Regions from separate parts of the Solibacillus sp. R5-41 genome, predicted to be linked through region 4. Evidence: predicted binding sites of a transcription regulator. Region 4 holds the regulator's gene; each other region holds the start of a gene.

Region 1 (3,219 bases), 860 kb from region 4:
AGTTGGGTCAAAGTATAAAATCCAAACAATTGATGAAAAAAATTGGTTAAATTTATCTCAAGAAAGTTTGGGGACACAGAAAAACGATCTTCCACAATCGGGCGCAATTCTTGAAGAGGAATTGTGCCTTTTTCAGCAATAGGATCTTATTGATATGGAAAAATTGCAACTATTCATAAAATTATTTGGAGTAGGAGTAATTTTTTTCTTAGGAATAAAGATTTTCTTTGAGACCAGAAATACAATTGAAAGGTTAGCAGATATTGGAATTACAATAATTCTTCTATTTGTATGGTTAGTTGCACTTATTGAAACAATTGTCGTTGAAGTAAAATTAAAGTTTTTTTACAAAAAAGATATATGCTTAAAGCCGAGAATTTTTAACATAATAAAAGTAATGTTAAAAATTAAAGGTGTGATGAGATTGAAAAGGGCAGTTTTTTTAGATCGAGATGGAGTAATAAATGAAGTGCTAACTGATCGAGTGAAATTTGTAAACGAACCGAATCAATTTTATTTTTTACCTGGTGTAGAAGAAGCAATTAAAAGTTTAAATGAGTATTTTGATTATGTGTTTGTCGTAACAAATCAAGGTGGAATTGGATTAGGTTATATGAAGGAAAAGCAGTTAAATAAAATTCATGACTATATGGTGGCTGAACTGGAGAAAAAAGGAGCAACGATTCATGAGGTTGCCTATTGTCCGCATAAACCAAAGGCTGGGTGTGAATGTAGAAAACCAAATAGCAAAATGATTTTAGATTTAGGAGAAAAATACAAAATTGATCTTGAAAAATCATATATGGTTGGAGATACTGATACTGATATTCAGGCAGGTAAAAAAGCAGGTACAAGAACCGTTTTTATTGGTGAGAGTGATCCATTAGCAGATGCAGTGTGTCCAAATTTAAAAGAGGCAGCACAATGGATTATTCGTGATATTAAAAATGATAAGAAATAACACATAGTGGAAAATTATCCATTGTGGAATTTAGTAGGGTGCATATTTGGACCGATTTCATTTACACTAACAATCGTTCCTTTACGTCTACGAAGACTCAAAATTCAAATCGAATAGTACTTAACTATCGCAAGCAACAAGAAATGAGGAAATAAGTTTGGGGACACAGAAAACTTTATAAAACGATTCTTTTGGTCATTTGTTTCAGCAATCAGTGGTGTTCTTATAGGTATGACTATTATTGATATGATTAACTGAAGTTTATCAAGAATTTCCATTTCATTTTTAGTGATAGGAATTATAATCATGCTGATTAGTATTTGGGGATATTAAAAATATGTTGGAAAGGCTTACTATTTAAACATAATGAATAATGTGGGATATTATAGACTTTTAGATAATCAAAATTAAAGAGAATAACACATCAATCTAGGGACTTGTGCGTTAAATTACACGCAAGTCCTTTTGTTTTGCTCTCACACTGACCTAGACAATCCACGTAACCAAGTATCCATCTGTCCCATTATCGAATCGTTTGAGCGATGTTTGTGCAAAGGTAAAAGAAATGCACACCTCTATATACCAGTATTTGTAAAAGTGTTAAACTGGATAAAACAGCTGATTATTCCACTAACGGGGCAGATTAGTTAAAGAAGATTATGTTTTAATTTGTAACTTTAACCAATATATACCTTCAAACTTATGTATGTAGAATTGTTGTGGAATGTGCAATTTATTTTTGAAAGGGGAAATAGAGGAGTTGAAAAAAACTATAATTTTAGGAATTGTATTTAGTTCGATTTTGTTAGTTGGGTGTAATGGAGAGGAAGTAATAGATATTACGGAAAACGGGGAAAATGATGCAATTTTATCACCCGAAAGAATTTTTTTATCAGAATTACACAATGAAATAATAATATCTATTACAGAACAAACGGAGCTTGATAGTGAGGAAATATCGATATCCGCAGGTGGAAATTTTAAAGAGTTGTCTGTATCAGTAAGTTTCCCGAAGGATGTAAAAGTTGATGATACGATGATTCAACAAATTGTTAAAGATTCTATAAAGAAAGTTTCTGAAACAGAAAACGTAAAAATTAATGAAGGAGACATAACAATAAAAATTAGAAAATACTATCGCAAAAGTTCTTAAAGGATTCAAACAACCTTAAAAATACAGTTGCTTAATAAGATTGTGAAGAAATGTACTTAAGCTAACGGAGGCTTTACTTGAAGATCATTGAGTTACATATGCAGCTCTTTTTCTTATTGAACTAACGGGGCAGCATTCCTGTTTGAAAGATGTTCGAGGTCTTGAAAGAAAAGGAGCCCTCTAGTATGATGCATGAGTGTCAACGACCATTGACCCATCATCAAACAAGGAGGACTCCTTTATGCATTCTAAATGGAATAACAAAATTAATCAAGTTACTGAAAATACACTGGTTGTCGGCATGGATATTGCTAAGCGTATTCATTACGCATGTTTTGTCGATGAACGCGGGCGAGTAATAGAAAAAGCTTTTGCGGTACATCAATCGAAAGAAGGCTTCGAAAATTTGTATGAAAAGATTCGTCAAATGATGAAGGAAGCTAAGAAAACTGAAGTAATAATAGGGATTGAGCCTACAGGCCACTACTGGATGAACTTAGCCTATTTCTTAGATCAATACGGAATCCCACTTGTCATGGTGAATCCAATGCACGTCAAACGTTCGAAAGAACTTGATGATAATTTGCCGACTAAGAATGATAAAAAAGATGCATTAGTCATCGCACGGTTATTGAAAGATGGACGCTTTAGCTATCCACGAATATTAAAAGAAGTAGAAGCTGAACTACGGATTGGTTCTACTCTTAGATTAAAGTTAACGGAAGATCTAGCAAGTATTAAAAATCGAATCATTCGTTGGCTCGATCGATATTTTCCTGAATTCACTCAAGTCTTTCCTACTTTCGGAAAAATGGCACTTACTGCATTAGAAAGAACACCAATGCCACAGGACATTCAAGGGAAAACCGCGGAAGAACTTGTATTTTTCTACCGTCAGGTAGGGGGTATGAGAGCTCCACAACTACCAAAAGCTAAGCTACTCATTGAAAAGGCTTCAAACTCTATAGGACTGACAGAAGGACAAAAGATGGCCAAACATGAAATCGCCACACTCCTACGTCAGTTTCGCTTATTAGAAACTGAAATCGAAGCAGTGAATGACCAATTAACTGAATTGGCAAAGACAACGATGGAATATGACCTA
Region 2 (3,219 bases), 1.8 Mb from region 4:
ATTGAAAAAGTAACCGCTAGCTTTTGCTTATATGCTTGTTCAATTGTTTGCTGCAAATCTTCTAGTTCCCATTCTGTTTTTTCTTTTGGTGATGTGTACGCTAGTTCTTTTTCCCAATCACGCAAACGCTGAATATGCTCTGGTAACATCATTGCCGTCCATTTTATCGTACCTCGGTCTTTGTTCATTTTCCTTCTACGCTCCTTTACGCAAGATGCCCTCCAATTAAACGTTCGCGTGAAATCGCTGTGCCTGGTTTCGTAAAAGAAACGGCACGTAAAACCGATGTCGCACCAAATCGCTCTCGTATGCTGTCTACAGTATGCCCTAAAAGCAAACGCTGCTCTTTGCCTGTATCAAATAAATCAAGTTGAATACTACGCTCTTGTTCTACATTAGAAATCCGTACTGACAGCTGACGCGCCGGTTCCCCAGCAAAATGTGTATCGAGTAATTCTTTACACGTCTTATAAATCGCCAACGTTTCATTTGTCGGTTCCGTTATCGTTTTCGAACGGTAAAAACCTTTCGTCATCGCGGCTTTACTATAAGACAGCCCAAGTGAAATGGTACGTCCTACATAACCAGCTGTACGTGTACGCCTTGCCACGTCCTCACACATTTCAAGCAGAACCACACAAATTTCAGCGCGTGTAGCATAATCACGCATCAGCATCTGCCCTTTTCCGAAACTAATTTGCCCACTAACAATCGGCTCACCAAAGGTCGAATAATCAATCCCGTGGGCATGATAATAGAGCTGATTGCCCATTACACCAAATCGTTGCTCAAGCGCCTCTAGGTTCATATTAGCTAAACCCCCGACCGTAAAAATCCCCATGTTATTCAAGTTTACTTCCATCCGATGACCGATTCCCCACATTTTAGAGAGCGGGCGAACTGGCCACAATTTTTTCGGCACATCCTCATACGTCCATTTTACAAAGCCCGCTTTTTTGGCCTCTAAATCAAGTGCCAACTTGGCCATTAACATATTCGGACCTAACCCAATGGCAGAACGAATATGAAATTGCTGAAAAATCGCTTGCTGAATCGCCTTTGCCATTTTTTCGGGAGACCCCCATAGCGTCTCGCTACCTGTCAAATCAATAAAACTCTCATCAACGCTATACACATGAATCGCCTCACGTGGAACGAACTGTGCAATGAGCTTTGTTATCGCCATCGACATATCTAAAAAAAATGACATCTTAGGCTCAAATAAACGGATGTCAGGATGATTGGGAATTTCATAACGTCTATTTCCTGTTTTAATACGAAATCTTTCTTTCATAGGTGGAGATGCCGCTAGTACGACACTTCCAGGCTGCTGAAAATTACCAATCACTGCAATCGGTACTTTCATGACATCCAGCCCCTCCAACATCGCAATACAACTTGCATAAAAGCACTGCATATCAATACAAATAATTGAACGATTCGGCAACGGACTGTCCATCATAAAAACACCCCCAAATAAAACGTATGTTCTCTTTTTTATTTTAAGAACAATTGTTCGTTTTTACAAGTGTTAATTTTATCCTTTAATTTAAATAGAGAATTTAAGTTGAACTAAAGGATTTTTCCTGTTGATGTAAACTTACCATTATGGATTCTGATAAAGTATGTGCTTGTTAGACTGGCTAAGCATTTATAAATGTAAGTAGATTTTTGATATGAGAGTTTCTTCGGCAGAGAAAAATAGCCGAATAGGAGGAGGGAAGAAGCGAGTCTTAGGAATACACTGATTTTTGGGCAGACTTCCCTAATTTACTTGCCACTTTATATTAGACGCATTCGAATCGTTTGGATTTGGATCCCCTTTATGCTTTTACGGGAAACGCTTCGTTAGATTATTGCATGAGTGAGCGCATAAAATCTATGACACCATTGGAGATGTTCGGCGATTATTTTGAGAAACCTAATTTTTCATCAAATTCACGAAAAATCAATTCTCCTGTATCCAAAGAAAGTGCGCCGCCATCATTTGATAATTTAATGGAACGGTTGAAATGTAGGGTATTTTGCGTTTGGAGGGATAGTAGGTCCATACTTTTTCATATATTTCTTGACTGAGGAATTCTTTAACCTTCATTGCCCGTTGTTTCTTTAATTCATACTTTTTTGTTTTTCCCCTTCATACTCATTTGATCGTAAAAAATGTAAAATTATCGTCTGGGACAAATGGGAACCGCTTGATAGAGTCCCTCTGATAAGACCCTTGTTTTCTTGTTGTATAAAAAAGAGTATTTCTCCATCTTAATGATTTGGGATAACGCTCTTTTTCTTGTCATTTAAATAATTTAGAGCCGGAAAAGCTCTAAATTATTTAAATAACTCAGTTTAAAATATACTTAAAGGCAAATTGCCCTGATTTTTTCTTAACAGCAGCAAATGTTATAAAAGACTGTTAGAGTATATGTTTAGTTGGTCATAATTACGATATCTCTCTAAAGCGAAGCATTATTTTAAATACCAACCTTTTCAAATAACAATTGAAACACTACTAATCAGTAGAAATTACCTCTTAATCTTTTTATTTCACTATAATTATAATCTGAATTAGTTTATCACCTTCCCTAAATATAAATATTTCATTGCCTGTGGAGATAATTGTGAATCAACCCACACTTCAATGATATTAAGTAGCCTAAATGGATTGTTTTATCCATGTCACTATCATAAATAATTTAAAAGTATTTTAAACCCTCCACTCGAAAACTTTTTCGACCATCCAATGACAAAAAATTAACAAAATAGGAATAGTTATCAAACCTTAATTCTTCAAATATAAAAGGTGCTTTTTCAAAAGTATATGTTTAAAAACAATTAAGAGCTTCGGCAAATCTTTTGATTCCTTCATCAATTGAATCTTCATCTTCTTTCGCGAAAGTAAAACGAACAAATCCATTTTTAGATCCCATTGTAGAACCTGGTACATACATGACACCTCTTTTAATGGACTCTTCAAGTAATTCAATTTCATCATAATTTTTAAGGATTTTACACCATATATGAATACCACCGTTAGGAATAGAATACTCCACCTGGTCTTTTAAATATATATTAAGACTTTTAATAATTTTATTTCGCCTTTTTTCTAACTCTTTTATTAAATTTTCCATATGAACATTGAAATTAGTTGATTCTAAAAAATCATTCGCAATCCATTGTGTATAGCTAGAATGGCCAAAGTCGATTTGTTGCTTTGCATCGGAC
Region 3 (3,219 bases), 1.9 Mb from region 4:
AAAACTCCTCTAAAAATCTGTGACATCCGCTCGGGACATTAACTTGATTCAGCTTGGGTTTGAATGCCCGCTAAATTAAGACCATAGTTGGCATTCATCCCCTACTTATAGAAGTGGAGGACTTCTGTTGAAGCAAGGTAAATAAGTGCGCAATTGATATGATACAGTCAAAAAATCATCATTTTGGTCTTAACCGAAATGATGATTTTTGGATTATGCAGTTTCTATAATGGAAAATTGGACAGGATGGTGGAATTTCATGAATGCAGAAGTTATTGCAGTAGGCTCGGAATTATTGCTAGGTCAAATTGCCAATACGAATGCGAAATTTATTTCAAATCAATTATCTGAACTAGGCATTAATGTTTTTTATCATACGGTAGTAGGGGACAATGCGAATCGACTAGTGGAAGTTATTAAAATTGCAGAAAGTCGTGCGGATTTAATTATTTTTTCTGGTGGTCTTGGTCCGACAAAGGATGATTTAACAAAAGAAGTGATTGCAAAGCATTTGAATACCGAATTAATTATGGATGAAGTGGCTCTTCGTTCAATCGAGGCCTTTTTTGCAAAACATCAACAACCAATGACTGAAAATAATCGCAAACAGGCACTTGTTTTAAAAGGGTGTGATGTGCTCGAAAATCGTCATGGGATGGCACCTGGGATGCTGTTAAAAAACGCCAAGCGTACGTATATTTTATTACCTGGACCGCCAAAAGAATTAGAGCCAATGTTCCAGTTCGAAGCGAAGCCTAAACTAGCAGCGAAAATGCATGATGGTGCAGTCATAATATCACATGTCCTACGTTTTTATGGTATTGGTGAAGCCGCATTAGAAGTACAAGTACAAGCGATTTTAGATGACCAATCTAATCCAACAGTGGCGCCACTTGCCTCTGATGGTGAGGTGACGCTTCGTATTACAGCAAAGGCTGAAAATGAGCTAAGCGCTTGGCAATTAATTAACGAGAAAAAACAGCAAATCCTAGCGCTTGTCGGGGACTATCATTACGGCATTGATGATGATTCGCTGGCATCAAAATTAGTAGAACTATTAATGGATAATCACCTGACGATTGCGGTAGCTGAAAGTTTAACAGCAGGTCTATTCCAATCAGAGCTTGCCGAAGTTCCAGGGGTAGGTGGGACACTTGTTGGTGGTGTTGTTACTTATACAGAGCAGGCGAAAATAGAACAATTAGGCATTTCAAAAGCATTACTCGATCAACATAGCGTTGTTAGTAGTGAATGCGCGGCAGCTATGGCAGTACAAGTAAAGGGAAAATTCCAAACGAATATTGGTGTAGGTTTGACTGGTGCAGCCGGTCCTACTGGTCATGGCAATCAACCGGCAGGTACAGTATGGGTAGCGATTTGTATCGGGGATGAACAACCACTCACATATCAATTACACCTTTCTGGCTCGCGCAATACGAATCGACTGCGCGCGGTAAAATTTACGTACAGTTATTTGATGCGCGAATTAGTGAAAAGCGGATATAAAAGGCGCCAAATGTTTAAATAAATCGAGGAAGTTGTCATTTTAAATGAAAAAAGAGGCTTATTTCATAAATTTGAAGCAAAAACCGAAAATACGTTCGCTTTTTTCTTGAATGTTATCTCATTTCCAAGTATAATAGAGACATCAGTAAAAAATAGGCTTTTTTCTTAAGGAGGAAATAGTTTGAGCGATCGTAAAACAGCGTTAGATATGGCGTTAAAACAAATTGAAAAGCAATTCGGTAAAGGCTCTGTGATGAAGTTAGGGGAATCAACAGACCGCAAAATTGAAACATCTTCTTCAGGCTCTATTGCACTTGATACAGCACTTGGTGTTGGTGGATACCCACGTGGACGTATTGTAGAAGTTTATGGACCTGAATCTTCAGGTAAAACAACCGTAACACTTCACGCCATTGCAGAAATTCAAGCAAACGGTGGTACAGCTGCATTTATTGATGCTGAGCACGCATTAGATCCAGTTTATGCACAAAAGCTAGGCGTTAATATTGATGAATTATTATTAGCACAGCCGGATACAGGAGAGCAGGCACTTGAAATTGCCGAGGCGTTAGTGCGTTCAGGCGCAATTGATATTATCGTTATTGACTCAGTAGCTGCATTAGTACCTAAAGCGGAAATTGAGGGTGAAATGGGTGACTCGCACATGGGTCTCCAAGCACGTTTAATGTCTCAAGCGCTACGTAAATTATCAGGTGTTATTAATAAATCAAATACGTTAGCTATTTTCATTAACCAAGTTCGTGAAAAGATTGGGGTAATGTTCGGAAATCCTGAGACAACAACTGGTGGACGCGCGTTAAAGTTCTACTCTTCGATTCGTTTAGAAGTTCGTAGAGGTGAAGCTATTAAGCAAGGTACGGATATTGTTGGAAACAAAACAAAAATTAAAGTTGTAAAAAATAAGGTAGCACCACCATTCCGCACAGCAGAAGTTGATATTATGTACGGTGAAGGGATTTCAAAAGAAGGAGAAATCGTGGACATTGGTGCAGAATTAGATATTATTCAAAAAAGTGGTTCATGGTATTCTTACAATAATGACCGTATTGGCCAAGGCCGTGAGAACGTGAAGCAATTCTTTAAGGAAAATCCAGCAATTCGTGATGAAGTAGCTGAGAAAATCCGCCAAAACTTTGGAATTGGTGAGTTAGGCTATACAATTGGCGCTCATGATCACCAAGATAAAGAAGAGGAAGAATTAGAATTAGACTTATTGAAAGATGAAGAATAAGTAATTCGCATTTTCTCGCGTAATAATATAGAACCTAAATTAAGTAAAAATATCATTTTGACTAACGGTCAAAATGATATTTTTACTTATTAGGCGTTTTTATAAACGGAGGAATCGTTTTACAACATTTGGAATAAGTATTATTACGCAGGAACTTAGATATAAAAATCACATGCAATGCGGCTATTCTTGACATAGCTAAATTGGAATTATACAATTAACATGTATAATTTCTAAATTTTGAAATGAAATAGGCAAAATGTTATTTTCGTAGGACGATTTTGCCGTCTTGAACATCAGACATATGGGCTTAGGAGGAGAATGCTATGATGGAATCAATACTCCTTGTTTTGCTAGGATTCGCTGTCGGTGTTGCTGTTATCTATTTCTACATGAAAAAAGTGAATGAATCAAAAGTGACTGGTGCAAAGCATGTTGCAGAGCAAATCGTTGAAGAGGCG
Region 4 (3,219 bases):
AGGAGAACCTATCTCCTTAGTAAAAGCATAATTTCAGACGTGACACAAAAATTGTGAAACTACTAGCTATCATTGTGCAAGGTTTACGCCATATCCATGCAAAAAATGCCAGTTAAGATAATTTCCAGATGTTTAGCTAAAAATCCGCTAAAAAAAAGACTTGAAGAGCAAGTGTTTACTCTTCAAGTCTGTCGATATGTTCAATATAACGTCGATGGACGGTCGCCTTGCTCACCTGATAGCCAAGTCCCGTTAACATATTGGCGATTTCTAAAAATGTTAACCCTTTTTGACGTAAATTCACAATTTCTTCGATTGGCACTTCTTTACGCTCTCTACCTTCTTGATTGCCTCTGTTTTTTAAGTTTTTTTCCGGCTTATACCCATTCTCAACAGCTCGGCGCATGCCACGGCGAATTTTAGCGTTATGCATACGGCGCTGGTATTCTTCAACAACTGCCAAAATTTCCAGTAGCATCGTATCCATTTCATTTAACGCTAATGGACCTGCATCATTTAACGAATAAACAGTTGCCTCCTGTTTTTGAATAAGGTGTAGAACCGCCATTCGCGCATTCCCACGCCCTAAACGTGTCTCATCTTGAACAAATAACGCTTTAATGTCGTACGCTTTCATATAATCAAGCATGTCGAGCAAGCCATCTCGGTCGACCTCATACCCGCTCTGTTGATCGCTGAACACTTGAAGGTCTACAAATTCATGTGACAATGCATACCGAGTCAGTTCTTCTTGCTGTCGTTTTAAAGATGTTTCTTGTGTAGATTTGTCGGTACTCACACGACAATAAATGACTGCTTTATTTTGATTCATTATTTTCACTCGCTACTTTAATAATATGTATTTCTGGTGATTCAGATAGCCCTACGATATATTTAGAGTTTTTTACGATGGGCACCAAAAGAAGTTGCCCACTAACAATTTTTTCATCGCGTAACGCATTTTCCTTTTTTACCGCAACAATCCACTCATGCTCTGTCATTTTACCACTATATTGCCCTGCTAACGACCATAAAGTATCCCCTTGTTCGATTGTAATGTGTTCGTATGCAGTAATGTGTTCATCTTTTACAAAAATAAATGCAATAAGAATAATTGAAAATAAGAAAAACATTGATACAAAGCTATTTAACTTCATTTTACCCAAAATAATTCGCCCCTTTTAGAATATACGTTCGGAATACATGTTCTATATATTAATGCGAACGTACGTTTTTGTCAACCTCTTTTAGAACCTATGTTTGCATTCTTGTTCGCATACTGGTATACTTAATTTAATAAATCTACTTATATAAGAGGTGAGAGCGTTGACAAAAATTTCAAAACGACAAGAAGCCATTTTAGCTTTTATAAAAGATGAAGTTCGTACAAAAGGCTATCCACCATCTGTCCGAGAAATCGGTGAAGCTGTTGGTTTAGCTTCAAGTTCAACTGTCCATGGGCATCTAGCTCGTTTAGAAAGTAAAGGACTTATTCGTCGTGACCCGACAAAACCGCGTGCCATTGAAATTCTTGAACAAGGAGACTCCACAATACCAAAACAAGGCGTCATTCATGTTCCACTAATCGGAAAAGTGACTGCTGGCCTCCCTATTTCTGCTATTGAAGATATTCAGGAATACTTCCCGCTACCCGATACATACGGTTCTTCTGAGGATGAATTATTCATGCTTGAAATTATGGGAGAATCTATGATTGAAGCTGGTATTTTAAATGGTGATTACGTGATTGTTAAAAAGAGTTCTACAGCAAGTAACGGTGAAATCGTTGTGGCTATGACGGAAGATGATGAAGCAACGGTTAAGCGCTTCTATAAAGAAAAAACATATTTCCGTTTACAGCCTGAAAATAGTTCAATGGAGCCAATTATCGTCAACCAAGTAACGATTCTTGGAAAAGTCGTTGGATTATACCGCAACGTGCATTAAAACATAAAAGCAGCAAAACGTATCGTAACGTTTTGCTGCTTTTTCTTTTATTTCTTTGTAGAAGCATCTATAAAACTTTTAAATAGTTTGTCAGATGGTGCATCATTTTCAAGCCCTTCTGGATGCCACTGGACACCGATACAATACGGATGCGTTGGATGCTCAATCCCTTCAATGACACCGTCTTTTGCACGGGCATTGATAATAAATCCATCCGCCACTGCATCAATAGCCTGATGGTGGAATGAATTCGTTAAAATCGTGGCCGCCCCAACAATTTGTTGCAGCTTTGATGGCTCGAGCTCCACTGTATGCGTAACTTCATGGCGCAGCGAAACTTGTGTATGTTTCAATACGTTTTCCACTTGTGTATCAATATCTTGATATAATGTCCCACCAAATGCCACGTTCATCACTTGCTCACCACGACAAATGCCTAAAATCGGTATTTCCCGTTCAAATGCGCGTTTCATAATAAGCATGTCACTTTTATCCCGTTCATCAATGACGACACCGAGCTTAAAATGGGGTTCTTGCCCAAATATTAAAGGATTCACATCATAACCACCAATTGATACAACACCGTCCACGATATCAAGTACTTGCTCGATATTTTCTTCGTTAATAACCGGCAAACAAATGGGCGTGCCACCTGCTTTTTTAATTGCATTAATGTATGTATTATTAATCTCTTTTTTACCTTCAACAGGATGCATCGTTAAGCCAATAACAGGTTTCATAATTGTCCTCCCAAAAATGTGATAATCGTAGCATACCACTAATTATCAGATTTGTGTGAACATTTAAATATTACCCCATCAAAATAATGATCCATACCACTGTAAAATCGGTTCGCCGTAAAAATAGACAATGATTGCAGCGAGTGCGATGGAAGGTCCAAATGGGACAGGTGTCTTTCTGCCCTTTTTACGGATTTTTAAGATGATGATACCCACCACCATGCCGATCATCGCCGCTAAAAAGAGCGTCAATAGCGTCTGTACCGTACCAAGGACAAGGCCGATGACGAAAAACAATTTAATGTCTCCCCCGCCCATGCCTCCTTTTGACACGACTGCAATTAATAATAAAATACCAAACCCAATTATTGCCCCTATTAAACTATCCCACCATGGTTCGAGTGGTGAAAATACGCGCGCAGTGATTAATAATGGAAGGAAAAATAATAATACTTTATCCGGAATGATCATATACGCAATATCAGAAACAGTAATAATCATAAGTAACGAAATAAATAATAGTGCCACGGCT

The links. Region 4 encodes LexA, which represses DNA repair genes until DNA is damaged. Its sites were predicted from a motif close to CGAACATATGTTCG; they were not measured.
Region 1: CSE16_RS10015 (topoisomerase) is a predicted target of LexA. The motif match lies at 1,657-1,670, and genes of this name have one in related genera.
Region 2: CSE16_RS05270 (Y-family DNA polymerase) is a predicted target of LexA. The motif match lies at 1,506-1,519, and genes of this name have one in related genera.
Region 3: recA (recombinase RecA) is a predicted target of LexA. The motif match lies at 1,591-1,604, and genes of this name have one in related genera.

What each region holds. Positions count from the first base shown of each region.
Region 1 is NZ_CP024123.1:2,083,145-2,086,363, reverse strand. Features, by position in the region: gene CSE16_RS10025 (terpene synthase) at 1-142, shown strand, start outside; gene CSE16_RS10020 (D-glycero-alpha-D-manno-heptose-1,7-bisphosphate 7-phosphatase) at 425-961, shown strand; gene CSE16_RS10015 (topoisomerase) at 1,722-2,114, shown strand; gene CSE16_RS10010 (IS110 family RNA-guided transposase) at 2,356-3,219, shown strand, end outside.
Region 2 is NZ_CP024123.1:1,141,090-1,144,308, reverse strand. Features, by position in the region: gene CSE16_RS05275 (YolD-like family protein) at 1-188, opposite strand, end outside; gene CSE16_RS05270 (Y-family DNA polymerase) at 206-1,462, opposite strand; gene CSE16_RS05265 (MocR-like pyridoxine biosynthesis transcription factor PdxR) at 2,820-3,219, opposite strand, start outside.
Region 3 is NZ_CP024123.1:1,040,367-1,043,585, forward strand. Features, by position in the region: gene CSE16_RS04820 (competence/damage-inducible protein A) at 260-1,528, shown strand; gene recA (recombinase RecA) at 1,688-2,758, shown strand; gene rny (ribonuclease Y) at 3,088-3,219, shown strand, end outside.
Region 4 is NZ_CP024123.1:2,945,094-2,948,312, forward strand. Features, by position in the region: gene CSE16_RS14560 (YneB family resolvase-like protein) at 176-832, opposite strand; gene CSE16_RS14565 (cell division suppressor protein YneA) at 819-1,157, opposite strand; gene lexA (transcriptional repressor LexA) at 1,327-1,947, shown strand; gene CSE16_RS14575 (gamma-glutamyl-gamma-aminobutyrate hydrolase family protein) at 1,995-2,687, opposite strand; gene CSE16_RS14580 (prepilin peptidase) at 2,766-3,219, opposite strand, start outside.